4 regions of the Bradyrhizobium sp. 25ACV genome follow, and region 4 is predicted to be linked to each of the others. Evidence: predicted binding sites of a transcription regulator. Region 4 holds the regulator's gene; each other region holds the start of a gene.
The links. Region 4 encodes PhoB, which activates phosphate uptake and scavenging genes when phosphate is short. Its sites were predicted from a motif close to TGTCATNNANCTGTCAT; they were not measured.

Region 1: the regulator PhoB is predicted to act here: its motif matches at 5,373-5,389, upstream of RAD04_RS00925 (Orn/Lys/Arg family decarboxylase).
Region 2: the regulator PhoB is predicted to act here: its motif matches at 5,619-5,635, upstream of ugpB (sn-glycerol-3-phosphate ABC transporter substrate-binding protein UgpB).
Region 3: the regulator PhoB is predicted to act here: its motif matches at 3,729-3,745, upstream of RAD04_RS21540 (UDP-2,3-diacylglucosamine diphosphatase).

What each region holds. Positions count from the first base shown of each region.
Region 1 is NZ_JAVAYO010000001.1:214,769-222,590, forward strand. It holds gene ald (alanine dehydrogenase) at 1-858, opposite strand, end outside; gene RAD04_RS00905 (Lrp/AsnC family transcriptional regulator) at 1,004-1,483, shown strand; gene RAD04_RS00910 ((2Fe-2S)-binding protein) at 1,624-2,109, shown strand; gene RAD04_RS00915 (FAD binding domain-containing protein) at 2,106-3,122, shown strand; gene RAD04_RS00920 (xanthine dehydrogenase family protein molybdopterin-binding subunit) at 3,130-5,334, shown strand; gene RAD04_RS00925 (Orn/Lys/Arg family decarboxylase) at 5,435-7,789, shown strand; gene RAD04_RS00930 (GNAT family N-acetyltransferase) at 7,796-7,822, shown strand, end outside.
Region 2 is NZ_JAVAYO010000005.1:341,890-349,711, reverse strand. It holds gene cmk ((d)CMP kinase) at 1-515, opposite strand, end outside; gene aroA (3-phosphoshikimate 1-carboxyvinyltransferase) at 512-1,849, opposite strand; gene RAD04_RS14465 (TIGR02300 family protein) at 2,010-2,417, shown strand; tRNA gene RAD04_RS14460 (tRNA-Ala) at 2,509-2,584, shown strand; gene RAD04_RS14455 (GIY-YIG nuclease family protein) at 2,772-3,008, shown strand; gene RAD04_RS14450 (MarR family winged helix-turn-helix transcriptional regulator) at 3,021-3,479, opposite strand; gene RAD04_RS14445 (organic hydroperoxide resistance protein) at 3,635-4,060, shown strand; gene RAD04_RS14440 (CaiB/BaiF CoA transferase family protein) at 4,249-5,469, shown strand; gene ugpB (sn-glycerol-3-phosphate ABC transporter substrate-binding protein UgpB) at 5,688-7,004, shown strand; gene ugpA (sn-glycerol-3-phosphate ABC transporter permease UgpA) at 7,055-7,822, shown strand, end outside.
Region 3 is NZ_JAVAYO010000009.1:68,241-76,062, reverse strand. It holds gene RAD04_RS21555 (Lrp/AsnC ligand binding domain-containing protein) at 1-230, opposite strand, end outside; gene RAD04_RS21550 (PAS domain S-box protein) at 326-2,308, opposite strand; gene thiD (bifunctional hydroxymethylpyrimidine kinase/phosphomethylpyrimidine kinase) at 2,622-3,422, shown strand; gene RAD04_RS21540 (UDP-2,3-diacylglucosamine diphosphatase) at 3,769-4,581, shown strand; gene RAD04_RS21535 (glycosyltransferase family 4 protein) at 4,595-5,638, shown strand; gene RAD04_RS21530 (threonine/serine dehydratase) at 5,704-6,687, shown strand; gene RAD04_RS21525 (caspase family protein) at 6,886-7,822, opposite strand, start outside.
Region 4 is NZ_JAVAYO010000013.1:247,183-255,004, forward strand. It holds gene pstC (phosphate ABC transporter permease subunit PstC) at 1-932, shown strand, start outside; gene pstA (phosphate ABC transporter permease PstA) at 937-1,788, shown strand; gene pstB (phosphate ABC transporter ATP-binding protein PstB) at 1,785-2,603, shown strand; gene phoU (phosphate signaling complex protein PhoU) at 2,615-3,331, shown strand; gene phoB (phosphate regulon transcriptional regulator PhoB) at 3,355-4,062, shown strand; gene RAD04_RS27720 (GcrA family cell cycle regulator) at 4,286-4,798, opposite strand; gene RAD04_RS27725 (acetylornithine transaminase) at 5,255-6,463, shown strand; gene argF (ornithine carbamoyltransferase) at 6,463-7,386, shown strand; gene RAD04_RS27735 (Hsp33 family molecular chaperone) at 7,654-7,822, shown strand, end outside.

The DNA of each region.
Region 1 (7,822 bases), on a different contig from region 4:
CGGGTCGGTGTGCGTGGTCGCGTGCGAAGTCTCGAAGCAGCCGCCCTGATCGATCGCGACGTCGACCAGCACCGCGCCCGGCCGCATCGATTTCAGCATCGCGCGCGTGACCAGCTTGGGGGCACTGGCGCCCGGCACCAGCACCGCGCCGATCACGACGTCGGCGGCAAACACCTCGTCCTCGACCGACTCGATGGTCGAAAAGCGGGTGCGCACCCGCCCGAGAAAGAGATCATCCAGTTGGCGCAAACGAGGAATTGAACGGTCGATCACCGTGACCTCGGCGCCGAAGCCTGCGGCCATGCGCGCGGCCTGCGTTCCGACCACGCCGCCGCCGAGCACGACGAGCCGCGCCGGCTGCACGCCGGGCACGCCGCCCAGCAGCAAGCCGCGGCCGCCTGCCGAGCGCTTGAGCGCGGCGCCGGCGGCCTCGATGGCGAGGCGGCCGGCGACTTCGCTCATCGGGGCGAGCAGCGGGAGGTGACCGTTCGCGTCCGTGACGGTTTCATAGGCGATCGCGGTACAGCCGGAGGCAAGCAGGCCCTTGGCCTGCTCCGGATCCGGCGCAAGATGAAGATAAGTGAACAGGATCTGGCCGTCCCGGAGCTGGGCCCATTCGCTCTTCTGCGGCTCCTTTACCTTCACGATCATGTCGGACTTGGCAAAGATGTCGCGGGCGCTCTCGGCAATGGTGGCCCCCGCCCGCCGATACACCTCGTCCGACGCGCCGATGCCGCCGCCGGCGCCGGTCTCGACCGTGACCTGGTGCCCGGCCGCGACATATTCACGAACCGCGCCCGGGGTGAGCCCGACGCGATATTCCTGCACCTTGATCTCCTTGGGCACACCGACGCGCATCTTCCGGGCTCCTTTGCCAACGCCTTGATTCCGTTCCTCATCGTAGCGACGGGGCCGGTTTGGTTTCGTGCAAATATCCGCTAGTTTCGGCAGGCCCGCGCCGGTTTCCGGCGCCAAGCTGCCCTTTCACGCTGGAAACGAAACATTGGCCCTCGACCGGAAAGACCTCGCGATCCTCGCGGAACTCACGACCAATGCTCGTGCCAGCCACACCGAGCTTGCCAACAAGGTGGGGCTTTCCAGCACGGCGCTGGCCCGGCGGCAGAAGGCACTGGAGGACGAGGGCTACATCCAGGCCTACCAGGCCGCACTCGATCTGGCCCAGTTCGGCCTCACCACCACCGTGCTGGTTCGCATCGCGCTGGAGAGCCAGAGCGACGACGCATTGAAGGCGTTCGAGGCCGAGGTGGTGAAATGCCCTTCCGTCGTGCGCTGCTTCCTGATGTCGGGAACCGACGACTACATCCTGATCGTGCTGGCCCGCGACATCCAGGATTTCGAGCGCATCCACCGCACCGAGCTGTCCCGCCTGCCGCGCGTCGCGCGCGTGCAATCGAGCTTCGCCCTGCGCGAAATCGTCAACCGCGCGGTGCCGACGGTGGTGTTCGGCGAAGCAAAGCGCTGACCTCGTCTATCCGGTCGGGAGAATCGATCTGGAACCAAGCAACGCGTCATCCGTTGGGCGCTATCGGCCAGCGGCGGCAGCGCATTCTTGCGTCACTTCCACTATTTGTCCGGCTCGGCCTTTCCGCAAGGAATTAGGATATGGCCGACACTACGATCCCCGAGCGCATTCTGATCAACCTCGTCGTCAATGGCGAAAGGCGCGCGCTTCAGGTCGTGCCGTGGACCACGCTTCTCGATGCGCTGCGTGACCGCCTGGAGTTGACCGGCACCAAGAAAGGCTGCGATCACGGCCAATGCGGCGCTTGCACCGTGCTGGTCGACGGAAGACGGGTCAATTCCTGCCTGACCCTCGCGGTCATGAAGGATGGCGCCGAGATCACGACGATCGAAGGCTTGGCCAGGGACGGCACGTTGCATCCCCTGCAACAGGCCTTCATCGACCACGATGCCTTCCAGTGCGGCTATTGCACGCCGGGACAGATTTGCTCTGCCGCGGGCTTGTTGGCCGAAGGCCGGGCGCGCGATGCCGACGAGATCCGGGAGTTGATGAGCGGAAATCTCTGCCGCTGCGGCGCATATCCCAACATCGTGGCTGCGATCGAGCAGGCAATGAGCCGGTCATGAATAATTTTCAGTATTCCCGCGCCAACGATGTCGCCGACGCGATCCGCCTTCTGGCCGCCGATCCTGGCGCAAAACTGATTGCCGGCGGGACCAATCTGATCGACCTGATGAAGGAGAACGTCGAACGCCCCTCGCGGCTGATCGACATCTCCCGCCTGCCGCTCCGCAACGTCGAGGAGACACCCGATCAGGGGCTGCGCATCGGCGCCCTGGTGCCGAATTCGGACCTCGCTTACCATCCGTTGATCGAACAGCGCTATCCCCTGCTCGCCAGCGCCATCCTCGCCGGCGCCTCCGCGCAATTGCGCAACATGGCTTCGGTCGGCGGCAATCTGATGCAGCGAACGCGTTGCGCCTATTTCTATGATACGACCACCCCTTGTAACAAGCGAGAGCCCGGCAGCGGCTGCTCGGCGATCGACGGTCTCAACCGCAACCACGCGATCCTAGGCGCCAGCAATTCCTGCATCGCGACCAACCCATCCGACATGAGCGTGGCGCTGGCCGCGCTCGGCGCGCTGGTGCACATCGCAGGCCCCACTGGTGAGCGCACCATCGCGCTGACAGATTTCCATCGGCTTCCAGGCGACAAACCTCACGTCGATACCAATCTCAGCACCGGCGAGATCATCACCGCGATCGGGCTGCCGCCGCGCGGCTTTGCCCGGAACTACAGCTATCTGAAGATCCGTGACCGGCTGTCCTACGCCTTTGCCTTGGTCTCGGTCGCGGCTGCGCTCGAACTGGAGGGCAACGCAATCAGCGAAGCGCGCCTGGCACTCGGCGGTGTGGCTCACAAGCCGTGGCGCAGGCTCGAAGCTGAAGCGGCGTTGCGCGGCCAGGCGGCAACGCCGGATCATTTTGGACGCGCTGCCGATCTGCTGCTGCAGGGAGCGGTCGCTGGTTCGCACAACGGCTTCAAGCTCGAACTCGCACGCCGGGCCGTCGTGCGTACGCTGATGCAGGCCGCAAGCGGCACACCACAGTCACAAGCCCACAAGAAGATCGCGTGAGGGACCGATGAACGGCTATGTCGGAACACCAACGTCCCGCGTCGATGGCCGGGCCAAAGTCACTGGCGCCGCCAAATATGCCGGCGAATTCGCGGCAGACGGCCTCCTCCATGGCTTCATCGTCGATGCCACGGTTCCGCGCGGGCGCATCGCTCGGCTCGACACCAGCGACGCGCTGAAGGTGAAGGGCGTGGTCGACGTGCTCACGCATGCGCATCGCGTGGCCCTCGCCGACAAGGATGAGGCCTGGAAGGACGAGGTGGCGCCGGAGAAGGGTTCACCCTTCCGCCCGCTTTATGACGACAGGGTCAAGTTCAACGGTCAGCCAATCGCGCTCGTCATCGCGGAGGACTGGGAAACTGCCAAATTCGCGGCAACGCGCGTGCGTGTCGAATACGAGCAGGAGGCGTTTGCGACCGATCTCGAAACCGAACGCGGCACATCCGCCAAGGTGGACCAGCCGCACAAGCCGCGCGGCGACGCCGCAGCGGCGCTGGCTGGGGCAGCGGTTCGCCATGAGGCCGACTACGTCCTCCCGACCGAGCACCACAACCCGATGGAGCTCTATGCGACGACAGCGGTCTGGGACGGCAGCGGCAGCCTCACGGTCTACGACAAGACGCAGGGCGTCCAGAACGTTCATAAATATCTCTGCGGCGTGTTCGACATGAAGCCGGAGGACATCCGCGTGGTCTCGCCCTATGTCGGCGGCGCCTTCGGCTCCGGCCTGCGGCCGCAGCACCAGGTGGTGCTGGCAACGCTTGCCGCCCTCGCGCTGAAGCGATCCGTTCGTGTCGTATTGACGCGGCAGCAGATGTATGGGCTCGGCTACCGGCCGATGACCATCGAGCGCGTCGCGCTCGGCGCAAAGTCGGACGGCACGCTCGATGCGGTCACGCACGAAGCCATTGCCGTCACCTCGCGCTACGAGGATTTCTCACGCAATGACACCGGCTGGGCGGAGCAGCTCTACAAGAGCCCCAACAGTCGCCTTTCCCACAAGCTCGTCCACCTCGACGTCCCCACCCCCTGCGACATGCGTGCGCCGGGCGCGGCAACGGGCGTCTGCGCACTCGAATGCGCCATGGACGAGCTGGCCGTCGCGCTCAAGCTCGATCCGATCGAGCTGCGCCTGAAGTGCTACTCGGATCGCGACCAGAGCGAAGACCTGCCCTTCACCAGCAAGCAGCTGCGCGAATGTTACGCCCGTGGCGCGGAAGCCTTCGGCTGGGCCCGCCGCAATCCCGCGCCACGTGCGATGCGCGATGGCAAGGACCTGGTCGGCTGGGGCATGGCGACAGGGGTGTGGGAGGCGCTGCAGATGCCGGTCGCCGTGCGCATCGTGCTGACCGCCAACGGCCACGCCGAGGTATCCTGCGCCGCGTCCGATATCGGCACCGGCACCTACACCATCATGGCGCAGGTCGCGGCCGACGCCCTCGGGCTGCCGATCGGGAATATCGACGTGAAGCTTGCCGATTCAACCCTGCCCCAAGCGCCCGTCGAGGGCGGCTCCTGGATGGCCGCTTCGAGCGCACATGCGGTCTTGGGAGCGGCCGAGGACATCCGCCAGGAGCTCGCGCGTCTGGCCAAGGCGATACCTGACTCGCCACTTGGCGGCCTCAATGCATCCGAAATGGTTCTTGTTAACGGCACGATTTCCAAGGCCGGCGACAAGAGCTGCGCCGTCTCGATCGCCGATGCGATGCGTCACGGCAAGCTCGAGCGGATCGAGAAGCAGAAGCTCAACCAGTTCGCGGAGGACAAGTCGCACGCCCGCAACACGCATTCGGCTGTCTTCGCCGAGGTGAAGGTCGACGAGGAACTCGGCGTCATTCGGGTCACGCGGGTCGTGAGCGCCGTCGCGGCCGGGCGGATCCTGAATACCAAGACAGGCCGCAGCCAGATCATGGGCAGCGTGGTCTGGGGGATCGGAATGGCGCTGCACGAGGAGACGGTGATGGACCACCGCTTCGGCCGCATCATGAACGCGAACATCGCCGAGTACCACATCCCGGTGAATGCCGATATTCACGACATCGACGTCATCTTCGTCGACGAGCCGGACGACCGGATCAACAAGCTCGGCGTCAAGGGTCTCGGCGAGATCGGCATCGTGGGCGTGCCTGCGGCAATCGCGAACGCCGTCTATCATGCCACCGGCAAGCGTATTCGGCACTTCCCGATCACGCTCGACAAGCTGCTCGGCTGACCTGCCTTGTCATCCGAGCCATGCTTGGATCGGGCCAGTGTCATCCAGCTGTCATCGAATGTGTCGATGAGCTGTGTCTCTGGCACATTCAGGACGCGACATGGACTATTTCAAGCGATTCAACTTCCTATTCGCCGCACCTGTGTTCGACGCCGACGATCTCGAAGGCATCCGCTTCAGCCAGATCATCGAGGAGATCCAGCGCTCCGGCTTCGAGGTGGTCCGGGCTCGCAAGCTGGAGGATGCCGAAATCGCGGTGCAGACCGATGCCGCGATCGGGTGCATGGTGGTGGACTGGGGCAAGAAGGGCCTGGAGGGCAAGACCTCGGCGCTGATCAACCTGATGCGCCGCCGCGGCCTCGATTTCCCGATCATCCTCCTGATCCGGCGCAAGCGCTTCGAGGACCTGCCGGTCGAGGTGCTCGATTTCATCGACGGCTATGTCTTCCTGTCCGAGGAGACGCCGACCTTCATCGCCAAGAATCTGATCAGCCGGCTCAAGCAATATGCCGAAACGCTGAAGACGCCGTTCTTCGGCGCCCTGGTCGACTATGCCGAGGAAGGCAACCAGCTCTGGACCTGCCCGGGGCACAATGGCGGCGTGTTCTACAACCGCAGCCCGATCGGCCGGGTCTTCGTCGAGCACCTCGGCGAATCCGTGTTCCGCGACGACCTCGACAATTCCGTGCTCGATCTCGGCGACCTCCTCACCCATGAAGGGCCGGCGCTGAAGGCGCAGAAGGAAGCCGCGCAGATTTTTGGCGCGGAGAAGACCTATTTCGTGCTCAACGGCACCTCGACCTCGAACAAGGTCGCGCTCGGCGCCCTCGTCACCGACGGCGACCTCGTGCTGTTCGACCGCAACAACCACAAGGCCGCCCATCACGGCGCCCTGATGATCAACGGCGGCGTCCCGGTTTACGTGCCGACCATCCGCAACGCCTGGGGCCTGATCGGCCCGATGCGCTGGGACGTGCTGGACGAGAAAACCTTGCGCGAGGCGATCCGCAATCACCCGCTGGTCACGGACAAGGATGCCTGGCGCAAGGAGCGGCCGTTCCGCGTCGCCGTCGTCGAACAGTGCACCTATGATGGGACGATCCACAGCGCCGAGATGATCCTGAAGCGCATCGGCCATCTCTGCGAGTACATCCTGTTCGACGAGGCCTGGGCCGGCTTCATGAAATTCCATCCGCTCTATGCCGGCCGCTTCGCCATGGGGCTGGCGAACCTTCCGCCCGAGGCACCGGGCATCATCGCGACGCAATCGACCCACAAGCAGCTTGCCAGCTTCTCGCAGGCCTCACAGATCCACATCAAGGATCGCCACATCCGCGGCCAGAAGCGGCGCGTCGAGCACCGCCGCTTCAACGAAAGCTTCATGCAGCACGCCTCCACCTCGCCCTTCTATCCGCTGTTCGCCTCGCTCGACGTCGGCGCCCAGATGATGAAGGGCCGCTCGGGCGAAGTGCTGTGGGACGACACGATCCGCCTCGGCATCGAGCTGCGCAAGAAGATCCGCGCGATGCGCAGGGAGTTCGAGGAAAAGGAGCAGAACGCCGATCGGCGCTGGTTCTTCGAACCCTTCGTTCCCGACCGCGTCGCCATTCCCGATGTCGGCCGCCCCGGCGCCGCGCACAACGTCGCCTGGGAAACCCTCTCCACCGACGAGCTCGCCACCAACGCCGCGCTGTGGCAGCTCTCGCCCGACACCAACTGGCACGGCTTCCCCGGCATGGCCGAAGGCTTTGCCATGACCGATCCGAACAAGCTGACGCTGCTCACCCCCGGCTTCGACCGCTCCGGTGCCTATGCCGAGCACGGCATCCCCGCACCCATCGTGGCGCAATATCTGCGCGAGAACCGCATCGTCCCCGAGAAGAACGACCTCAACTCCCTGCTCTTCCTGCTCACCCCCGGCGTCGAGGCGAGCAAGGCCGGCACGCTGATCTCCGGCCTCGTCGCCTTCAAGCGGCTGCACGACGACAATGCGCTGCTGGCCGACGTCATTCCGGAGTTCTACCAGCGGCGGCAGGCACGCTATGCCGGCGTGCGCTTACGCGATCTCTGCGGCGAGATGCACCGCTTCTTCCGCGCCGCCGACGTCAGCGCGCTTCAGGCCCGGCAGTTCATGCCCGAGCACATGCCTGAGATCGCGATGTCGCCTCGCGATGCTGCCCGCTATCTGTTCAAGAACGACGTCGACTATTTGCCGATCGAGGCCATCGCGGGCCGCATCGCGACCACGCCCTTCGTGGTCTATCCGCCGGGCATCGCCACCATCGTGCCCGGGGAGCGGCTGACGGAACGAGCCAAGCCCATGGTGGATTATCTCAAGATGTTCGAAACCTGCTTCAACACATTTCCGGGCTTCGACGTCGAGATCCAGGGCGTCTACAAGGAGATCGATGCCCAGGGGCGCATCGGGCTCTATACTTACGTCGTTGCCGAGTAGGTGCGAATGAACGAAACAGCTGCGCGCGCGAGC
Region 2 (7,822 bases), on a different contig from region 4:
ATCGGCCGGTTCTTGTCGCGTTCGTCGCGCTGGATGATGTCGGCGAGCACGGCGGCCTCGTCGGCCTCCTCGCCCCTCGCCTTGGCCTCCATGGTCCGCCGGCGCGCCCGGACTTTTGGGTCGGCGACGACGAAAATCTTCACGTCGGCATGCGGGCAGATCACGGTTCCAATGTCCCGGCCGTCCAGCACCGCTCCGGGCGGATCGGCGGCGAATTGCCGCTGAAAATTGACGAGGGCCTCGCGAACCCTGGGGATCGCCGAAACGATGGAGGCGCCCTCGCCGGCCTTCTGGGTCTTCAGGGCGGGATTGCCGAACTTCTCGGGATCGAGTTCCAGCGCCGCGGCGACCGCAGCCTCCTCGTCCCGGAGATCGTGGCCAGACTGCATCAGGGCATAGGCCACCGCGCGGTAGATCACGCCGGTATCGAGATGACGATAGCCGTAGTGGTGCGCGAGACGCTTGCCGAGTGTGCCTTTGCCCGAGGCCGCGGGTCCGTCGATGGCGATGATCATGAAAACTCGGCCCCGAGCGAACGCATCATCGGAATGAAGTCCGGAAAGCTGGTGGCGATGAAGGCGGTGTCGTCGACGGTCACGGGCTGATCGGAGGCGCAGCCCATCACCAATGCGGACATCGCGATGCGATGGTCCATGTGGGTCGCGACGGTGCCGCCGCCGGGGACGTGACCGCGACCCTCGACGATCAGATCATCGCCGGTGACCTCGACCTTCACGCCGTTGACGCGGAGCATGGCGGCCGTGGCCTCCAGGCGGTCCGATTCCTTGACGCGCAGCTCCTGCAGGCCGCGCATGATCGTCGTGCCCTCGGCGAAGGCGGCTGCCACCGCCAGCACGAGATATTCATCGATCATCGAGGGCGCGCGCTCCGGCGGCACCACGACGCCGCGCAGCTTCGAGGCCCGCACGCGCAGCTTTGCCATCGGCTCGCCGGCGTCGCCGCGGACTTCACTCTCCTCGATCGAGGCGCCCATTTCGCGCAGCGTGGTGAACAGGCCGGTGCGCAGCGGATTGGTCATGACATCCGACAGGACGACATCGGAGCCCTCGACGATCAGCGCCGCGACCACCGGGAAAGCCGCCGAGGAGGGATCGGCCGGCACCACGACATTGGCGCCGTGCAGCTCGGGCTGGCCCTTGAGCGTGATACGGCGGCCGTGCACGCCCTCCTGTGCCGAGGTAATGTCGGCGCCAAAATGCTTCAGCATCAATTCGGTGTGGTCGCGGCTGGCCTCGGTCTCGATGACCGTCGTGGTGCCGGGTGCGGCGAGGCCCGCCAGCAGCACCGCAGATTTGATCTGGGCCGAGGCGACCGGGGTCTTGTAGGTGATCGGCAGCGGGTCGCGCGCACCCTGGAGGGTCAGGGGCAGACGGCCGCCCTCACTGCCGGATATGACCTTCGCGCCCATCTTTTCCAGCGGATCGAGGATCCGGCGCATGGGGCGGCTGCGCAGCGAGCCGTCGCCGTCGAAAACCGCCGAGATCGGGCAGCCGGCGACGGCGCCCATCACCAGCCGGCAGCCGGTGCCGGAGTTCCCGAAATCCAGTGGGGCCTTGGGCTGGGCGAAGCCCGCGACGCCGACGCCCTGCACCTTCCAGGCAAAATCGCCGGTCCGCTCCACGGTGGCGCCCAGCGCCTGCATCGATTTAGCGGTGTTGAGGACGTCTTCGCCCTCGAGCAGGCCTGAAATCCTGGTCTCGCCGACCGCGAGCGCGCCCAGGATGAGGGCACGGTGGGAGATCGACTTGTCCCCGGGCACCCGTACTTTCCCGGTCAGGGGCCCGCTGGCGCGAGCCTGGAGCGGCCTCGTTTGGTCGGAATGGGTCACGATTGTGTCCTTGGATGCGCCCTCAAGGGGGCTGGGCGCAGGTACCACATGGTCAGCGCCCCGTCACGGGCATGTCGTTCTCCCGTAATGCGCTATTGACAGCGGGCCGCCAACTAGCCAAGTGAAACACCGCTTTTCAGACATTCCCAGGATTCCTGCCGTGGCCAAGTCCGAACTCGGAACCAAACGTATTTGCCCAACCACGGGCAAGAAGTTCTATGACCTCAACAAGAATCCGGTGATCTCGCCCTATACCGGCGAAGTCGTGCCGATCGCCCCGGTCGCGCCCGCGCGCATGCCCCGCGGCGCCGAAGCCCGGCACGCAGCGACGGCCGACACCACGCCGGAGCCGGCAGAGGTCGAGGAGGTCTCGCTCGAGGAGGCCGACGCCGAGGAGAACACCGGCAAGGTCAAGGCCGCCGTGCCCGAATCCGAGGACGATATCGAGGTCGATGAGACCCTCGATGACGACGATGACGATGATTCGACCTTCATTGCCGACGAAGAAGAGGGCGATGAGGACGTGACCGACATCATTGGTGATGTCGGAGGTGATGAAGAGACTTGAGATCAGCCCTGATCTGTGAAAAAGGGTGCACCGCGCGAGTCACCAGGACTCGCCGGTGCGGGTGATCCACCAGGATCCCCGCAAGGACTAAGGGGCCATAGCTCAGCTGGGAGAGCGCTTGCATGGCATGCAAGAGGTCGGCGGTTCGATCCCGCCTGGCTCCACCAGCCTTCGCTCGCTTCGCGAGCTTCGGCTAGGCAAGCCTGGGGAAGTCTCTCGTAGCGAAGTGAGCGAAGGCTGCCCCGCCATAGCCCGAAGGGCGTCGGCGGGCTCAAGCTGATATCCACGCTGCATTGAAGCAACACGCTAAACGTGCCTTGAAGCTGCTATCCTACCCTCCGGGGAGGAAGCAGAATGAAATACGTCTATATCCTCGAAAGTCTCGATTCCGAGCACTTCTATGTCGGCATCACGGATGATTTGCGGGCACGCTTGGCGAAGCACAACGCAGGCGAAGTACCGCACACCTCCAAATTTGGGCCTTGGCGAATTAGGACCTATTTCGCCTTCGACGACGCTGCACGCGCTGTTGCGTTCGAGCGATATCTGAAATCTGGCTCAGGACGCGCTTTCGCAAAGAAGCATTTCTGATCGCCGAACCCCCTACTCCCCGATCACCGCGTTCAGCCGATCCCGCAGCGCGACGATCTCGTCCTTCATCGTGACCAGTTCCGACACCGAGCAGTCCGACGCTGCCAGGATCGACTGTGGCACGCTGCGGGCTTTTTCCTTCAGTGCATGGCCCTGCGCCGTCAGCGCGATCAGGACCTGACGCTCGTCCTCGCTCGAGCGGGTGCGCCTCACGAGATGGGCGGCCTCGAGCCGCTTGAGCAGCGGCGTCAGCGTGCCCGAATCCAGGAACAGCCGCTCGCCGATGTCCTTGACCGGCACGTCGTCGCGCTCCCACAGCACCAGCATGACCAGATATTGCGGATAGGTCAGGCCGAGCCGGTCCAGCAGCGGCTTGTAGACGCGGTTGAAGGCGTGCGCGGCCGAATAGACCGCGAAGCAGATCTGGTTGTCGAGGCGTTGCGGATCGAGGGTCGATAGTTTCCGGGGCATGGAGAATCTCACGGGATTTCCTTCCATTCTGGGGCCGGCGGGCGGCACATTCAATTGCGAACAATTAAATGTGAGCCATGCTAATTTAGATTGCGCACAATCCAATTGTTTGCGATACAGAGCGCACCCCAACCGGAAGACCCGAGGAGACGACAATGTCCGTGAACGTCCTCTACAAGACCAGCGCCAAGGCCACCGGCGGCCGTGATGGCCATGCTGCAACCCTCGACGGCGCGCTCGACGTCAAGCTCACCACGCCGAAGGAGCTCGGCGGCGGCGGCGGCGCCGGCAACAATCCCGAGCAGCTGTTCGCGGCCGGCTATGCCGCCTGCTTCATCGGCGCGATGAAGTTCGTCTCGTCCCAGGGCGGGCCGAAGGTTCCGGCTGATGCCTCCGTCACCTCGACCGTCGGGATCGGCCCGCGCTCCGAGGGCGGCTTCGGTCTCGACATCGATCTCGCCGTCTCGCTGCCGGGCCTCGCCCGCGCGGAAGCCGAGGCGCTGGTCGAGAAGGCGCACCAGGTGTGCCCGTACTCCAATGCCACGCGCGGCAATGTCGACGTTCGCCTGACGGTCGTCTGATCGAAAGTGCGGATTGGCTGGCCCGGGATCCCCCTCGGGCCGGCCGCTTCCGCTGATCTGCCAATCCTGATTTGCCATGCCGCGGCATGCGGCCGGCAGTGCATACGCCCCTACGCAACAGGCCATTGCTGGCTTGTACGAACCTCGCTAGGCCTGTGACCAAATATCGACACAGGGGAAGCGAAGGCATGAGCTCTGAAGCCGCCAGTTCTGAAGCCGCATTGGGCGCAATGAGCGGATTGCGCGTCATCGATCTCACGCGCGTGCTCGGCGGTCCCTACTGCACCCAGATCCTCGCCGACCACGGCGCCGACGTGATCAAGGTCGAGCCGCCCGCGGGCGACGAGGTGCGTGAATGGGGCCCTCCCTTCCACGAGGAGGACGCGGCCTATTTCGTCGGCATCAACCGCAACAAGCGCTCGATCGGCCTCGACCTCGCTTCCGAAGGCGGCCGCATCGTGCTGCTCAAGATGCTGGAGACGGCGGACGTCCTGATCGAGAATTTCAAGCCGGGCACGCTGGAGAAATGGGGCATCGGCAACGACGTCCTCAGCAAGAAATTCCCGCGCCTCGTGCATTGCCGGATCTGCGGCTTCGGCGCCGACGGTCCGCGCGGCGGCAATCCCGGCTATGACGCCATCATCCAGGCCATGACCGGCATGATCGCCGCGACCGGCTCGCCCGAGAGCGGACCGATGCGGATCGGCGTGCCCCTGGTCGACATCACGACGGGGCTTTACGCGGCGATCGGCATCCTGATGGCGCTGTCGGAGCGGCAGCGCTCGGGCAAGGGGCAGTTCCTGGAGACGACGCTGTACGAGACCGGCCTTGCCATCATGCATCCGCACACTGCGAATTATTTCATGCATGGCAAGCCGCCGAGCCTCACCGGCAACGAGCATCCCAACCTCGTGCCCTACGCGATCTTCCCGACCAAGACCGACAACATCTTTATCGGCGTCGGCAATGACGGCACCTTCCGCAAGCTCGCCAAGGAGATCGGCAAGCCCGAGCTCGGCACCGATCCGCGCTTTGCCCGCAACAAGGACCGCATCGCCAACCGCGAGGCGCTGCGCGCCGAGCTTGCGGCCGTGTTCAGCCAGCACGAGGCCGAGCCGCTCTGCAATCGCCTGCTCGCCGCGGGCCTGCCCGCCGGGCCCGTGCAGAAGATCGACCAGGCGTTGACCAACCCGCACACGATCGCGCGCGGCGATATTATCGAGAAGGACTGGTACAAGGGCGTGGCCTCGCCGATCCGGCTCGACCGCAGCAAGCCGAGCCTGCGCCGGCTGCCGCCGAAATTCAGCCAGCACGCCGGTGAAGTGCTGGGCGAGTTCGGCTACTCCAAGGCCGAGATCGACGCGATGGTCGAGAAGGGCACCGTCTGCGGCCCCGAGCGCAAGCGCTAGAGGCCACCGCCTCCGTCCAACGAATGATGCCGCAGTGCGGCGCGGGCACGATAGTGCACCGCGAACCAATGCGGCTGCCCGCGCCGTCTTCGCCTATTTGCCGGCTTCCCTTTTCCAGCGCTTGCCGCTTTCGTTTCGGCCGCTTACACAGTCATGTGAACGTCATATGGCGCTGCTAGCGCAAGCGCTTCTTTTGACGGCCAAGGGAGGTTTACTTGATGGCTCTTCGACACTTTGGGGCGGCTGCCGCATTTGCACTCACGGTTGGCATGACCGCGTCGCCGGCGCTGGCCGTGACGGAAATCCAGTGGTGGCACGCGATGACCGGCGCCAACAACGACGTCATCGTCAAGCTCGCCAACGACTTCAACGCGTCGCAGAGCGACTTCAAGGTCGTTCCGACCTACAAGGGCAATTACGCCGACACCATGAACGCGGGCATCGCGGCGTTTCGTGCCGGCAACGCACCGCACATCATGCAGGTGTTCGAGGTCGGCACCGCCACCATGATGGCTGCGACCGGCGCGGTGAAGCCCGTCTACAAGCTGATGGCCGACGCCGGCGAGAAGTTCGATCCCAAGATCTACCTGCCCGCCATCACCGGCTACTACTCGACCTCGAAGGGCGAGATGCTGTCGTTCCCCTTCAACTCGTCGTCGACCGTGATGTGGGTCAATCTGGACGAGCTGAAGAAGGCCAATGTCGCGATCCCGAAAACCTGGCCCGAGACGTTCGAGGCCGCCAAGAAGCTGAAGGCTGCCGGTCATGACACCTGCGGCTTCTCCGGCTCGTGGGTCACCTGGGTCAATCTCGAGCAGCTCTCCGCCTGGCACAACGTCCCGCTCGCCAGCAAGGCCAACGGCCTCGACGGCTTCGACACCAAGCTCGAGTTCAACGGGCCGCTCCAGGTCAAGCATCTCGAAAACCTGGTCGAGCTCCAGAAGACCAAGGTCTACGACTATGCCGGCCGGACCAACACCGGCGAAGGCCGCTTCACCTCGGGCGAATGCCCGATCTACCTGACCTCGTCGGCCTTCTTCGGCAACGTCAAGGCCCAGGCCAAGTTCAACTTCACCGCGGTGCCGATGCCGTATTATCCGGAGGCAAAGGGCGCACCGCAGAACTCGATCATCGGCGGCGCTTCGCTCTGGGTCATGGGCGGCAAGCCGGCCGACGAATACAAGGGTGTCGCAAAATTCCTGACCTTCCTCTCCGACACCGATCGCCAGGTCTACATCCACAAGGCCTCGGGCTATCTGCCGATCACCAAGGCGGCCTATGAGAAGGCCAAGGCCGAGGGCTTCTACAAGGACCAGCCTTATCTCGAGACCCCGCTGCTCGAGCTGACCAACAAGGAGCCGACCGAGAATTCGCGCGGTCTGCGCCTCGGCAACATGGTTCAGCTGCGTGACGTCTGGTCGGAAGAGATCGAGCAGGCGCTGGCCGGCAAGAAGACCGCCAAGCAGGCGCTGGATGCCGCCGTCGAGCGCGGCAACACCATGCTGCGGCAATTCGAAAAGACCGCCGTCAAGTGAGGCGATGAGCGGCAGGCCGGTCCCCCGACCTGCCGCTTTCGGCGGACACCATGCAAAAGCAAGCCATTTTCCAATCCAGGCTATTGCCTTACGCGCTGGTTGCGCCGCAGCTCGCGATCGTCCTGCTATTCTTCTACTGGCCGGCCCTGCAGGCGGTGATCCAGTCCTTCCTGCTGCAGGACGCCTTCGGCCTTTCGACGAGCTTCGTCTGGTTCGATAACTATCTCGACCTGTTCAGGGAGCCCGCCTATTTCGAGGCGATCCTCCGCACCTTCTTCTTCTCGTTCGCCATCGCGGTCTCGTCGTTGTCCTTTGCGCTGCTGCTCGCCGTCATGGCGGACAAGCCACTGCGCGGCTCGATGCTCTACCGCACGCTCTTGATCTGGCCCTATGCGGTGGCGCCGCCGGTCGTCGGCGTGCTCTGGATCTTCATGCTGCATCCCTCGCTGGGCATCATCGCGCGCTACCTGCGCGCGATCGGGATCGACTGGAATCCGTTGCTCGACGGCGACCAGGCGGCAACCCTGATCATCCTCGCCGCCGCCTGGAAGCAGATCTCCTACAATTTCCTGTTCTTCCTCGCCGGCCTGCAGAGCATCCCGCGAAGCGTGCTCGAAGCTGCCGCGATCGACGGTGCCCGTCCGATGCGCCGGTTCTGGACCGTGACTTTCCCGCTGCTGTCGCCGACCATCTTCTTCCTGCTGGTCGTCAACATCGTCTACGCCTTCTTCGACACGTTCGGCATCATCGACACCATGACCCGCGGCGGTCCCGGCAAGTCGACCGAGACGCTGGTCTACAAGGTCTATTCCGACGGC
Region 3 (7,822 bases), on a different contig from region 4:
GCCTTGAAGGTGATGATGGTGAGGGTGTCCTGGATGCCCGGCAGCACCTGCACCTTCTCGTTGACGAAATGGCCGATGTCGGTGTCCTTGTCGACGTAGAACTTCACCAGGAGGTCGTATTGGCCGGCCGTGGAGTAGATCTCGGAAGCGATCTCGGCTTCGGCAAGCGCATTGGCGACCGTATAGGACTGGCCGAGCTTGCATTTGATCTGGACGAAAAAAGGAACCATCGCGGGCACTCCGAAAGCGTATCTGGCGGCTAATAGGCCAAACCCGGCACCATTTAGCAAGCGGACTTGCCGGCCACCAGATGCCGGCCCCACGCCTAGGAGGTCACCACCGCCGCGGCGAATGCGTCTCTGAGCCGCTGGGCGAGCTCGACCTTGCGATAGGGCTTGGTCAGCACGATCGCCTGCGCATGCGCGTGGCCCTGCTCGACCAGGGTCTCCAGCGCGTAGCCCGAGGTGAACAGGACCGGCAGACCGGGGCGAATCCGCCGCGCCTGGTCGGCGAGCTCCCAGCCGCTCATGCCGCCGGGCATCACGATGTCGGTGAACAGCATGTCGATGCCGGGCTCGGTGCGCAGCTGCTGCAAGGCCTCCTTGCCGTTGACCGCGGCAACGACGCGATATCCGAGAGCTTCCACCCTGCGAATGGCTGAGGAGCGAACGAACGGATCGTCCTCGGCGATCAGGATCGTCTCGTATCCTCGGGGCGCCGCGTCCTCGCCATCGGAAAGCTCGGTGTGCGATGATCCGATGTCCGCGCGCGGCAAATAGATCCGGACCGTCGTCCCAAGGCCCGGCTCGCTGTAGATCGAGACGTGGCCATTGGATTGCTTGGCGAAGCCATAGACCATGCTGAGCCCAAGGCCCGAGCCCTTGCCGACCTCCTTGGTGGTGAAGAACGGCTCGAAGGCGCGCCGGGTGACCTCGGGCATCATGCCTTCGCCGTCGTCGGTGATCGAGATCAACACGTAGCTGCCGGATGCGACTTCGGGGTGAAGGGCGCGATAGTCGTCGTCGAGTGTCGTCAACTCCGTGCTCAGGGTCAGGTGGCCACCGGCCGGCATGGCATCCTGCGCATTGAGCGCAAGGTTGAGCACGGCGGATTCGAGCTGGGCCCGATCCGCGAAGGCCACGATCGTGCCGGGCCTGGAGGCCGTCCGGATCTCGATGTCTTCGCGCAAGGTGCGCTTGAGCAGCTTGAACATGGACTCGAGCAGGCCGCGGCAATCGATCGTCTGGGGCTGCAGCAACTGGCGGCGACTGAATGCGAGCAGGCGCTGCGTCAGCTCGGCACCCCGTTCGCCCGACTGGCAGATGTCCTCGGAAAAGCGGCGCAGGTCGGGCCTCGCCTTGAGCTGCTCGCTCAGGTGCTCGGCGTTGCCGATGATGACGGTGAGCAGGTTGTTGAAGTCGTGGGCGATGCCGCCGGAGAGCTGGCCGACCGTCTCCATCTTCTGCGCCTGCTGGAGCTGCTGCTCGGTCAGCTTGCGCGCGGTCAGGTCGTGGACGATGCCGACGAAGATCAATTCGCCGTCCTGCCGGGTCCGGCCGACCGACACGTCCATCGGAAAGGTCGATCCGTCCTTGCGCAGGCCGATGGCCTCGCCGGCGGTCGCGAAATGCCTTGCGTGGCTGTCGGGCGCGGTGCCCGCCTCGGGCATCAGCATCCTGACGTTCCGGCCCATGACCTCGTCGGCAGAGTAGCCGAACAAGCGCTCGCAGGCCGGATTGAACAGCAGGATGCGGTCCTGCGCGTCTAACAGGATGACCCCGTCGACCGCGGTCTCGACGATCGCGGTGAGGCGCGCCACGCTCTCGCGCATCGCGCGCTGGGCGTCGCTGACCTGTTGGAGCAGCAGCGTCGCGTCCCGGCTCTTGATTTCCTCCTCCTCGAGCGCGGCCTGGACCTGCCGCAGCTCGAACGGCGAGGGGATCGTCAGGATCTTCGGCAGCAGCGGCCAGAGCGCGCCCGCCGTGACCACGGACGCCACCGCGGTCGCCGCCTTGACCATGCCCTCGATGCCATAGACCGGGACCCAGAGCGTGTAGATCGACAGCACATGGGTCAGGCCACACGCCATGATGAAGATCGCGAAGGCCCAGTAGACCCAGCCGAACTTGAGGTCGCGCCGCTTGGTGACCAGAATCGCAAGGGCAAACGGAATCGAAAAATAGGCGGCCGCGATGCAGGCGTCCGAAACGACGTGAAGCCAGACCAGCTCAGGCTCCCACAACAGGCAGATGCCGTGCGGCGACAGCATGGACGAGTCGAGGAGACGTTCAAAAAAGGCCCACATCATTCCACCCCAAGATTCCGTTCCAGGCGGCTTGCGGGCCGGGAGCCCGCAACATGGGTGTCGCTGGACAGTTCAACTCTCACCTCCCGCTCTTCGGCGAAGCAGGTGAGGTTCGAGACTATACCAAGGGTCCAGCGCGGTTGCATTTTCAAGTCCGCACGATTGCGGGGCGAGTCGGCCCGCTGTTTGCCCGATTCGCAGGGAATACACGGCGTCGCGAATCACTGTCGGACACGGCTCGGCGCGCTTGCCGGTGTTCCTCGGCCGCGCTAGGACAGGCCATGGCTGTGTCCGTATCCAGCAAAGGTGTCCGGCGATGACGACCCCGGTCGCACTCACCATCGCGGGCTCCGATTCGAGCGGCGGCGCCGGCATCCAGGCCGACTTGAAGACCTTCGCCGCGCTCGGCGTCTATGGTGCCTCCGCCATCACGGCGCTGACGGCGCAGAACACACGCGGCGTCACCGGCATTCACCCGGTCCCGGCCGAGTTCGTCACCGCGCAGATCGATGCGGTGTTCTCCGATCTCGACATTGGCGCGGTGAAGATCGGCATGGTGGCCCAGGTCGCCAGCATCGATGCAATCGCGGCCGCGCTGTCGCGCTGGAAGCCGAAGCACGTCGTGCTCGATCCCGTGATGGTGGCGACCTCCGGCGACCGCTTGCTGGCATCCGAGGCCGTCGACGCGCTCCGCACAAAACTGATATCGCTGGCGTCGGTGATCACGCCCAATCTGCCGGAAGCCGCGGCTCTGCTCGACGAGCCGGTCGCGGCAAGCGAGGCCGAGATCGAAAGCCAGGGGCGTCGCCTGCTGGCGCTCGGCTGCCGTGCAGTCCTGATCAAGGGCGGACACGGCGAGGGCGCCGAGAGCACCGACTATCTCGTCACGTCCGAAAGCACGATCACGCTTGCGGCGCCGCGCGTTGCCACACGCAACACCCACGGCACCGGCTGTTCGCTATCGTCGGCGGTCGCGGCGGGACTCGCCAAGGGCGAAGGTCTGGAGCTTGCCGTGCGCAACGCCAAGGCTTGGATCAGCGCGGCCATCGCAGCCGCCGACCGCTTCAGCGTCGGTCATGGCCACGGTCCGATCCATCATTTCCACAAGTTCTACTGAAGCGGGCACCATCTGAGCGTAGGCCTCGTCCTTCGAGACGACCGCTGCGCGGTCTCCTCTCAGGATGAGGCTAAGCAGCACCGTGACCATTGAAACTGCTGCCGCGCATTCGGTCCTCATCCTGTGAGGAGCCTGCCTAAAGCGGGCGTCTCGAAGGATGGCCGCAGGAACCGTTCTCAAAGGGAAGCGCGGGGTCCTTGCGGCCCCCTGCGGCGCCATGTCGCCTGGTTGTCGCATGCGACTGATATTCGCGGGGAGGGCGAGGCAAGCGTGATTCGTATCTGAAGGTGCCTCAAAAGTTCAATCGGTCATCCCCCTGTCACGGGACATTGTTACAGGCTGGCGCATGGGAAGTTACGATGTGAGTGACGAGAGCCCGGAGCGGCGCTTTCGCACGTTGTTCATCTCCGACGTTCATCTCGGAGCCCGCGGTTCTCAAGCCGATCTTCTGCTCGACTTCCTGCGCTACCATGATGCCGACACGATCTATCTCGTCGGCGACATCGTCGACGGCTGGGCGCTGAAATCGAGCTGGAACTGGCCGCAATCCCACAACGACCTCGTGCAGAAGCTGCTGCGCAAGGCGCGCAAGGGCGCCAAGGTCGTCTACATTCCCGGCAATCACGACGAGTTCCTGCGCAACTATTACGGCACGCATTTCGGCGGCATCGACGTGGTCGAGAACACCGTCCACACCGGCGTGGACGGCAAGCGTTATCTCGTCATCCACGGCGACATCTTCGACCTCGTGGTGCAGAACGCGCGCTGGCTCGCCCATCTCGGCGACAAGGCCTACGACTTCGCGATCCAGATGAATCGCTTCGTCAACTTCTTCCGCCGCCTGTTCGGCGTGCCCTATTGGTCGCTGTCGCAATGGGCCAAGCAGAAGGTCAAGAACGCCGTCAATTATATCGGCGCGTTCGAGCAGGCGCTCGCCGCCGAGGCGCGGCGCCACGACGCCGACGGCGTGATCTGCGGCCACATCCATTACGCCGTGATCCGCGACGAGGGCGGCATCCGCTACATGAATTGCGGCGACTGGGTCGAGAGCTGCACAGCCCTGGTCGAGCACGACGACGGCCATTTCGAGATCATCACCTGGGCGGATCATTTGCAGAAGCCGGCAGCCGTCCCGCAGGTTGCAGCCAGAGCTGCATAACAGAGGCCGCCTGATGCGCATCCTGGTCGCGACCGACGCCTGGCACCCGCAAGTCAACGGTGTGGTTCGGACGCTGACCAAGCTCGCCGACGCCGGCAAAAGCCTCGGCGTCGAATTCACGTTCCTGACGCCGCAATCGTTTCGCACCTTTGCGATGCCGAGCTATCGCGATGTGCGTCTGGCGATGCCGCGTCCCGCGCGCATTGCGAAGCTGATCGCGGAGGCGCGCCCCGACAGCATCCACATTGCGACCGAAGGGCCGATCGGCCTGATGGTCCGTCGCTATTGCCGCCAGCGCAGGCTACCGTTCACGACCAGCTTCCACACCCGCTTTCCCGAATATGTCCGCGCCCGCGTGCCGGTGCCGGGCTCGCTGATCTGGCGGGCGCTGCGCCGCTTCCACGCGCCCAGCCGCGCCGTGATGGCGGCAACGCCTGCGCTCGCCCGCGAGCTGACCGAGCGCGGTTTTGATAACGTCGTGCTGTGGCCGCGCGGCGTCGACACGGGATTGTTCCATCCCCGCGCCATCGACCTCTGCCTGCCGGCACCGGTGTTCCTGTCGGTCGGCCGCGTTGCGGTGGAGAAGAACCTCGAGGCCTTCCTCGATCTCGATCTGCCCGGGACCAAGGTGATCGTCGGTGACGGCCCCGCGCGCGCCTCGCTCGAAGAGGCCTATCCCGATGCGATCTTCCTCGGCGAGAAGCACGGCGAGGAACTGGCAGATATCTATGCGGCCGCCGACGTCTTCGTGTTTCCAAGCAAGACCGACACCTTTGGTCTGGTGCTGCTGGAAGCGCTCGCAAGCGGTCTGCCGGTGGCCGCTTTCCCGGTGAAGGGCCCCCGCGACGTCCTCGGCGAGGCCCCGGTCGGCGCCCTCGATCACGACCTACGCAGCGCCTGCTTCGCGGCGCTGGATATCTCCCGGCAGGACTGTGTCGAATTCGCCGCCAATTACACCTGGGAAGCCTCGGCCCGCGCCTTCGTGGACAGCATAAGAGCAGTCGGAGCGGTGCTGCCGGGCCGAAACGGCGCGGAACAGCCTCGCTTCGTGGCCTGACGAGGACGAAATCCTCGCGCTGAGGTGTCTTGCCCGGCCCTCATCGGCCGCGATAACATTCGGCCATGACCGAACAGCTCCTCCCGATCGGCCCCGCCGATATCGACGCCGCAGCGCGCGTGATCGCGCCCTATGCCATCCGCACCCCGCTGTTGTCCTTTCCCGTGCTCAACGAGCGCGTCGGCGCGAAGGTGTTCTTGAAACCGGAGATGCTCCAGCGCACCGGCTCGTTCAAGTTCCGCGGCGCCTTCAACAAGGTGTTCTCGATCCCGCAGGACAAGCGCGCCGGCGGCGTCGTGGCGTTCTCCTCCGGCAACCACGCCCAGGGCGTGGCGGCAGCGGCAAAGATCCTCGACATGCAGGCAACCATCGTGATGCCCGCGGATGCGCCGTTGTCGAAGCGCGAGCGCACCAAATCCTATGGCGCCGAGGTCGTGCTGTACGACCGCGACCGCGACGACCGCGAGGCGATCTCGCGCGGCATCGCCGAAAAGCGCGGCGCGACGCTGGTGAGGCCCTATGACGATCCGTTCGTGATCGCGGGGCAGGGCACCGCCGGCCGCGAGATCGCGGAAGACTTGGCAACGCTCGGCCTCAGCCCCGACATCGTGGTGGCGCCGGCCTCCGGCGGTGGCCTGATCGCGGGCGTCGCAACCGCCGTGAAGGCGCGCTATCCGCAGGCCCAGATCGTGGTGGCCGAGCCCGAGGCGTTCGACGATCACGGCATCTCGCTGAGCGCAGGCCATCGCGAGCCGCATCCGCCGGCGGGCCGCACCATCTGCGATGCGCTGATGGCCCTGATCCCCGGCGAGATGACCTTTGCGATCAACAGCAAGCTCCTCGCGCGCGGCGTCACGGCGTCGGACAAGGAAGTCGGCGCCGCCGTCGCGTTCGCCTATCGCGAGCTGAAGCTCGTGGTCGAGCCGGGTGGCGCCGTGGGCCTCGCCGCACTGCTGGCGGGGCGTCTCGACGTTGCGGGCAAGAACGTCGTCATCGTGCTCTCCGGCGGCAACGTCGATGCGGATCTGTTCGCTGAGCTGGTGGCCTGATCGTCGTCATTCCGGGGCACGCGAAGCGTGAACTACGATGCGCAATTGCGCATCTGAGAATCCATAACCACGATCGGGAGTATGGATTCCGGGCCTGCGCCTCCGGCGCATCCGGAATGACGAGGTCCAAGAGTTGATATGAAAGAAGGGGCAGAGCGCTTCCGCTCTGCCCCTTTGTCGTTGTGTGGCTGTCCACAATCAGCGCATGAAGCCGCGATGATTGCTGCCGCCGCCATTGCCCTGCGCCTGGTTCATCGACTGGCGGAAGTTGTTGTTGCTGTTGACCATGCGGTTGGTGGTGTTCAGCTGCGGGCGGTTGGTCTGGACGTTGTTCTGGACCTGCACTTTGTTCACCGGGTTGTTGTTGATCTTGACACCGTTGTTGACACGGATCGGGTTGTTCTGCGTCTGAACATTCACCGGCTTGGTCTCGACGGTCGTGCCGCCCTTGCCGACATTTACCGGCATGCTCACGATCTTGCCCGGCTTGCCGTTAACGTTGCCGGCGTCCGGCTTGGTGTTGGTCACAGGCAGGGTGACGATCTTGCCGGTGCCGCCATTGTTGGTCGTGTTGGTCGGCGCGGGCAGGGTGACGATCTTGCCCGGGTTCTTTGACGGCGTACCATTCTGCTGGCCGGGCTGGTTGTTGTTGCCCGAGGGCAGGTTGACGATCTGGCCGCCATTGCCGAGCTTGCCGATGACGTTGCCGTCGACCGGTTTCTGCACGACCGGCAAATTGCCATTGATCTGACCACTGCCATTACCCTGCTGCAGCGGCATGTACTTCGGCTGGCCGAGATTGCCGATCTTGAAGGTCGGAGCAATGTTTTGCGGCGCCAGGAACTTGGTCGCCTGCATCAAGGGGATCTGCTTCGGCTGCACCTGGAGCTTCAGCGCCATCTGCGCATAGGGGCTGGTGCCGTAGCTGTCATAGAAGGTCTTGTAGCCGAGCGGCGAATTCACGAGCACCGCCTTGTGCCAGGCCTGCGAGAGCAGCAGGTTGTTGAGCAGCCAGCGGACGTGGTCGCACAGCGGGTCGTGCGGATACATCTGGATGAACTCCTGATAGTACTCCGGCCGGCCCTCGGACACGACGTAGTCATAGGCCTGACGCGTCGAGCGGCTTGGCAGGTTG
Region 4 (7,822 bases):
TGAGCGCGTTCAAGCTCGGCGACGTCACCTTCTACTGGATCACGCGGCTGTCCGCGATCTCGGTGCTGCTCATTCTCGGCGGCATCATCGTCTCGCTGATCGTCGGCGCGTTCCCGGCGATGAAGGAATACGGCTTCTCCTTCCTGTGGACGCAGCGCTGGGCGCCGTCGGCCGATCCGCCCGTGCTCGGCGCGCTAGGGCCGATGTACGGTACGCTCGTCACCTCCTTCATCGCGATGCTGATCGCCATTCCCGTCGGTCTCGGCATTGCGATCTTCCTCACCGAGCTCTGCCCGCAATGGCTGCGCCGCCCGATCGGCATGGCGATCGAGCTGCTCGCCGGCATTCCCTCGATCATCTACGGCATGTGGGGCTTCTTCGTGCTGGGCCCGTTCCTGGCCAACACCTTCCAGCCCTTCATGATCAGGATCTTCGACGGCGTGCCCGTGCTGGGTGCGATCTTCGCGGGTCCGCCGTCCTATCTCAGCACGTTCAACGCCGCGCTGATCCTCGCCATCATGGTGCTGCCCTTCATCACCTCGATCTCGGTCGACGTGTTCAAGACGGTGCCGCCGGTGCTGAAGGAGGCCGCCTACGGCGTCGGCTGCACCACCTGGGAAGTCGTCCGCAGCGTGGTGATCCCCTACACCCGCGTCGGCATCATCGGCGGCGTCATGCTGGCGCTGGGCCGCGCGCTCGGCGAGACAATGGCGGTGACCTTCATCATCGGCAATTCGTTCCGCATCTCCTCATCGATCTTCGCGCCGGGCACCACGATCTCGGCGGCGATCGCATCCGAATTCGCCGAGAGCGACGGCCTGCACCAGTCCGGCCTGATCCTGCTCGGCCTCTTGCTGTTCGTGCTGACGTTCTTCGTGCTGGCCGCAGCGCGGCTGATGCTGATGCGGCTGGACAAGAAGGCGGGGAAGTAACGTCATGGCGCTCAATCCGATCTATTCGCGTCGTCGCCGCAAGGACATCGTCATCCGCGGGCTCTGCTTCGCCGCGGCCGCCTTCGGCGTCACCTGGCTGGCGCTGATCCTGATCACGCTGCTCTTCAACGGCCTGGCCGGCCTCAATCTCGAGATCTTCGTCGCGGATACGCCGCCGCCGGGTTCGACCGAAGGCGGCCTGCGCAACGCGATCGTCGGTTCGATCATCATGACGTTGATCGGCGTCGGCATCGGCGCGCCGCTCGGCCTGTTCGCCGGCACCTACCTTGCCGAATACGGCCGCAACGACCGGCTGACCTCGGTGATCCGCTTCATCAACGACATCCTGCTCTCGGCGCCCTCGATCATCATCGGCCTGTTCATCTATGGCGCGGTGGTGGTGCCGATGCGTGGCTTCTCCGCGATCGCAGGCAGCCTGGCGCTCGCCGTCATCGTGATCCCGGTCGTGCTGCGCACCACCGAGGACATGCTGCTGCTGGTGCCGAATCCCCTGCGCGAGGCGGCCTCGGCGCTCGGCCTGCCACGCTCGCTGGTGATCAAGCGTATCGCCTATCGTGCGGCCCGGTCGGGCCTCATCACCGGCGTGCTGCTCGCCACCGCCCGCGTCGCCGGCGAGACCGCGCCGCTGCTCTTCACCGCGCTGTCGAACCAGTTCTTCAGCCTCGGCCTGAACAAGACGATGGCCAACCTGCCGGTCACCATCAACAACTTCGTCCAGAGCCCCTACGCCTATTGGAAGCAGCTCGCCTGGAGCGGCGCGCTGCTGATCACGCTCACCGTGCTTGCCCTGAACATTGGCGCGCGCATCCTCGGCGCCGAGAGGACTGCAAAATGACCGACCTGTCCGTATCCATGAGTTCCAACGCTCATCTGGCCTCGCAGCCGCTGCCGGAAGCCCCGGCCAAGGTGACGGTGCGCAATCTCAATTTCTATTACGGCGAGCACCACGCGCTGAAGAACATCAACCTGACGCTGGGCGCCAACCGCGTCACGGCGTTCATCGGCCCGTCGGGCTGCGGCAAGTCGACCCTGCTGCGCATCTTCAACCGGATGTACGACCTCTATCCGGGCCAGCGCGCCACCGGCCAGCTCATGCTGGACCAGACCAACATCCTCGACCCCAGGCTCGACCTCAATCTGCTGCGCGCCCGGGTCGGCATGGTGTTCCAGAAGCCGACGCCGTTCCCGATGACGATCTACGAGAACATCGCCTTCGGTATCCGCCTCTACGAGAAGATCTCGAAGTCGGAGATGGACGACCGCGTCGAGAAGGCGCTGCGCGGCGGCGCGCTCTGGAACGAGGTCAAGGACAAGCTCAACGCCTCCGGCCTGTCGCTCTCCGGCGGCCAGCAGCAGCGTCTGTGCATCGCCCGCACCGTCGCGGTGCGGCCTGAGGTGATCCTGTTCGACGAGCCCTGCTCGGCGCTCGACCCGATCTCGACCGCCAAGGTCGAGGAGCTGATCCAGGAACTGTCCGAGAACTACACGATCGCGATCGTCACCCACAACATGCAGCAGGCCGCGCGCGTCTCCGACAAGACCGCCTTCATGTATCTCGGCGAGCTGATCGAGTTCGACGACACCAGCAAGATCTTCACGTCGCCGAGCGACCGGCGCACGCAGGATTACATCACCGGCCGGTTCGGCTGAGGAGACGCGACATGGGTACCGAACATACCGCAAAAGCTTTCGACACCGACCTCCAGGAGCTCACCCGCCTGGTCGCCGAGATGGGCGGCATCGCCGAGCGCATGATCGTCGATTCCGTCGACGCGCTGATCCGCCGCGACGTCGCGCTCGGCCAGCGCGTCGTCACCATCGACGCCGAGCTCGACGCGCTGCAGAAGCGCATCGAGGAACGTGCGGTGCTCACCATCGCCCGTCGCCAGCCGATGGCGGTGGATCTGCGCGAGATCGTCGGCGCCATGCGCGTTGCGACCGACCTCGAGCGCATCGGCGACCTCGCCAAGAACATGGGCAAGCGCGTCGCCGCGCTGGAGACCGACTTCCATCCGCTGAAGCTGTTCCGCGGCCTGGAGCACATGACCGACCTCGTGCAGCAGCAGGTCAAGTCGGTGCTGGACGCCTATGCCGCGCATGATCTGCCGGCGGCGATGGCGGTGTGGAAGGGCGACGAGGAAGTCGACGCGATCTGCACCTCGCTGTTCCGCGAGCTCCTCACCTACATGATGGAGGATCCGCGCAACATCTCGTTCTGCATCCATCTGATGTTCTGCGCCAAGAACATCGAGCGGATCGGCGACCACGCCACCAACATCGCCGAGACCGTGTTCTACATGATCGAGGGCCAGGCGATCACCGACAAGCGGCCGAAGGGCGACATGACCACCTTTGCCACGACGGTCCCGAATACCTGAAGACTTGAAGGAGCGACGACCCGATGGGCGCACGCATTATGGTGGTTGAGGACGAGGAAGCTCTCACCGAGCTGCTTCGCTACAACCTCGAAGGCGACGGCTATGACGTCGAGACGGTCATGCGCGGCGACGACGCCGACACCCGCCTCAAGGAGCACATCCCGGACCTGATCGTGCTCGACTGGATGCTGCCGGGCCTGTCAGGCATCGAGCTGTGCCGCCGCCTGCGCACGCGGCCCGACACCAAGCAGCTCCCGATCATCATGCTCACCGCGCGCGGCGAGGAGAGCGAGCGGGTGCGGGGACTTGCGACCGGCGCCGACGACTACATCGTCAAGCCGTTCTCGGTGCCAGAGCTTTTGGCGCGCGTGAAGGGCCTGCTGCGGCGCGCCAGTCCTGAGCGGCTCGCGACGGTGCTGGCCTATGGCGACATCGAGCTCGACCGCGACAAGCGCCGCGTGGCGCGCTCGGGCCGGCCGATCGATCTCGGCCCGACCGAATATCGCCTGCTGGAGTTTTTCCTGGAGCATCCCGGCCGCGTGTTCTCGCGCGAGCAGCTGCTCGACAGCGTCTGGGGCCGCGACATCTACATCGACGAGCGCACCGTCGACGTCCATATCGGCCGCCTGCGCAAGCTGCTCAATCTCGGCCGCGAGCAGGACCCGATCCGCACCGTCCGCGGCGCCGGCTACGCGCTCGACGACCGCTTCGCGAAGGCGGAGCAGACGTAAGGTTTGCAGGCGTTGGGGTTTGGTGGGCTGCCGCCACACCCTCAGTGTCGTCCCTGCGAAAGCAGGGACCCATAACCACAGGGCGTGGTTTAGCGAAGACTCGGAGTGACCATTTCGCGCGACAACTGCGCCCTGTGGTTATGGATCCCCGCGTTCGCGGGGATGACACCGAGTGGTTTGAGCCGTCATCGTGTGACGGCTGCAATCAGTTAGATCAACAAGCTCAGCGCGGACCCGGCTTCGCCGGCGCGCGACGGCGATCCGCCGCCGGCTGATACGCCACGCGCGAATGCTGGGCGCAGTAGGGCAGGCCGGAGAGTGCCTTGCCGCCGCAGAAGAAGAAATCCGGGCTCGAGGGATCGCCGACCGGCCAATGGCAGGTCGCCTCGTTCAGCTCGAGTAGCGACAGCCGCTGGCTCATCGGCACCACGTTGTCGTAGGTGACCGGTTCAGCCTCCACCTCGACCTCGAAGGCCTGCGCCAGCGCGGTGTTGCCGCGCGCGATGGGACGGGTCACCCGCATCATGTGCTGCGCGGGACGCGCCTTGCGCGGCCGGGGCGCTGCCGATGAAGGGCTCTTGGCGCGGCCCGACAGACCGAGCCTGTGCACTTTGCCGATCACGGCATTGCGGGTCACATTGCCGAGCTCAGCTGCGATCTGGCTGGCCGAAAGTCCGGCCTCCCAGAGCTTTTTCAGCTGCTCGACGCGATCGTCGGACCAGGTCAAAACCGTCATTGCACCCTTTCCCTCGCTACGCGCCAGCCATCCTGGGGCCTCGCAGCGATTGCCTAAGTCTTCAAAAACCCGTGCCGCCAGAATCCCTTAAGGCTCGCCGGGCGCGTGACTGACGCCTGAACGTTTACGCCGGTACATGAGGACTCTTGAGATCAGAACCGCTGCACGAGATGTCGTATCTGACAATCCAAACGCTACAATATGGCGTGACTCCCGCGCAAGAGTCCGCCGACTCGCTTCCACATGTTCCGTGGTGAAAACCCGCAAAATCGGCACCGCAAGACTACGGATTCAGCGTTTCCCGAGGCTTTCCGGGCGGCATTGACACCCGTCTTGCCAAGCATAAGATAGTCCCGCGTGCCGCCCTTAAAAGGCGGCACGTTTCGTTTTCCGGGCCGGTCGATGGTGCGTTGCGCAATGCACGCGTCACACCGTCCTCAACATTCAAGTGACATCATGACTAACAGCGCAGCGCCGCATTTGCTCCCCGTTTTCGCCAGAGCCGACCTCGGCTTCGAGCGCGGCGAAGGCTGCTGGCTGATCGCGACGAATGGCGATCGCTATCTCGATTTCACCTCGGGCGTGGCTGTGAATGCGCTCGGCCATTGCCACCCGCATCTGATCAAGGCGCTGCAGGAGCAGGCGACGAAGCTCTGGCACATGTCGAACCTGTTCCAGAGCCCGGATGGCGAAAAGCTCGCCAACCGGCTTTGCAACGAGAGCTTTGCGGACTTCGTGTTCTTCTGCAATTCGGGCGCCGAAGCGCTGGAGGGCGTGATCAAGCTGGTCCGGCATCATCACTTCTCCAAGGGCCATCCGGAACGTTATCGCATCATCACTTTCGAAGGCGCGTTTCACGGCCGCACCCTGGCAACGCTCGCGGCGACCGGCTCTGCAAAATATCTCGAAGGCTTCGGTCCGCCCATGGAAGGCTTCGACCAGGTGCCGCATGGCGATATCGAGGCCGTCAAGAAGGCGATCGGTCCGCACACCGCCGGCATCCTGATCGAGCCGATCCAGGGCGAGGGCGGCGTGCGCTCGGCAACGCCGACCTTCCTCAAGGCGTTGCGCCAGCTTTGCGACGAGAAGGGCCTGCTGCTCGCCTTCGACGAGGTGCAGACCGGCATGGGCCGCAGCGGCGATCTGTTCGCCTATCGGCGCACCGGCGTCGCGCCTGACGTGATGTCGCTGGCGAAGGCGCTCGGCGGCGGCTTCCCGATCGGCGCTGTGCTGGCGACCGCGGATGCGGCGGCCGGCATGGGGCCCGGCTCGCACGGCTCGACCTTCGGCGGCAATCCGCTGGCGATCTCCGCGGCCAATGCGGTGCTCGACGTCATGCTCAAGCCCGGCTTCTTTGACCACGTGCAAAAGATGTCGCTGCTGCTGAAGCAGAAGCTCGCCTCCGTGATCGACCGTCATGGCGATGTCGTCAGCGAAGTGCGCGGCGAGGGCCTTCTGATCGGCATCAAGGCCGTGGTGCCCTCCGGCGATCTCGTCGCGGCACTGCGCAATGAAAAACTGCTCACGGTGGGTGCCGGCGACAATGTCGTGCGTTTCCTGCCGCCACTGATCGTGACCGAAGCCGAGATCGAGGACAGCGTCGGGCGGCTCGAGCGCGCCTGCGTCGCAATCTCGTCCAGCCAGACCAAGCGGGCGGCAAGCTGATGAGCAAGTCCCCGAAGCACTTCCTCGATATCAACGAGCTGCCGCTGTCGGAGCTCAAGACCATGCTCGCGGCGTCCTCCGCCATGAAGGCGAAGCAGAAGGCGCAGCAGCCGGTCAGGCCGCTCGAAGGCAAGACGCTGGCGATGATCTTCGAGCGCCCGTCGACCCGGACACGCGTGTCGTTCGACGTCGCGATGCGCCAGCTCGGCGGCGAGCCCATCATGCTCACCGGTGCCGAGATGCAGCTCGGCCGCGGCGAGACCATCGCCGACACCGCGCGCGTGCTGTCCCGCTATGTCGACGCCATCATGATCCGCATCCTCAACCACGATGCGCTGCTGGAGCTTGCGGCCAACGCCACCGTGCCCGTCATCAACGGCCTGACGCGGCGATCGCATCCCTGCCAGGTGATGGCCGACCTCATGACCTATGAGGAGCATCGCGGCCCGATCGAGGGCAAGACGGTGGCCTGGACCGGCGACGACAACAACGTGCTGGCGTCCTGGGCTCACGCCGCCGAGCGCTTCAAGTTCCAGCTCAATGTCGCAACGCCGCCGGAGCTCGCGCCGAAAAAAGCGATGCGCGACTTTATCAAGGCGACCGGCGCGCCGATCATGCTCGGCACCGATCCGGAGGCCGCCGTGAAGGGCGCCGACTGCGTCGTCACCGACACCTGGGTGTCGATGGGCGACAAGGAAGGCGAGCATCGTCACAACGTGCTCAAGCCCTATCAGGTCAACGGCAAGCTGATGTCGCTGGCCAAACCCGATGCGCTGTTCATGCACTGCCTGCCCGCCCATCGCGGCGAGGAGGTCACGGATGAAGTGATCGACGGTCCGCAATCGGTCGTTTTCGACGAGGCCGAAAACCGTCTGCACGCGCAGAAGGGCATTCTGGCCTGGTGCTTTGACGCGGTGAAGTAAGGACGCTGGAAGCCCGACTGCCGCCGCACGCACAACTGTCGTCCCTGCGAACGCAGGGACCCATACCGCGGAATCTCTCTTGTGGCAGGCTGGCGGAGGCGAGCGGTCTTCGCCAAACAGCGTCCTGTGGTTATGGGTCCCGGAGCTGCGCTTACGCTTGTCCGGGACGAAATCGAATTTGCCGCAACGTTGTGCAACCTTATCGCCCCCGAACCCCCCCACCCCGCGCCCCTTCCATTTCCTACCCACCGACCCCAGATAACGCCCATGGTTTCCCAATCCCCTGAGATGAAAGCCGGCCCCGAAGGCCCGGTTCGCGCGCCATCAGCGGTTCCGATCGATGACGCCGTGTTGCCCTACGAGGTCGACGCGCTCGACGTGCGCGGGCGCCTGGTGCGGCTTGGCCCGGCGCTCGACGAGATCCTGACCAAGCACG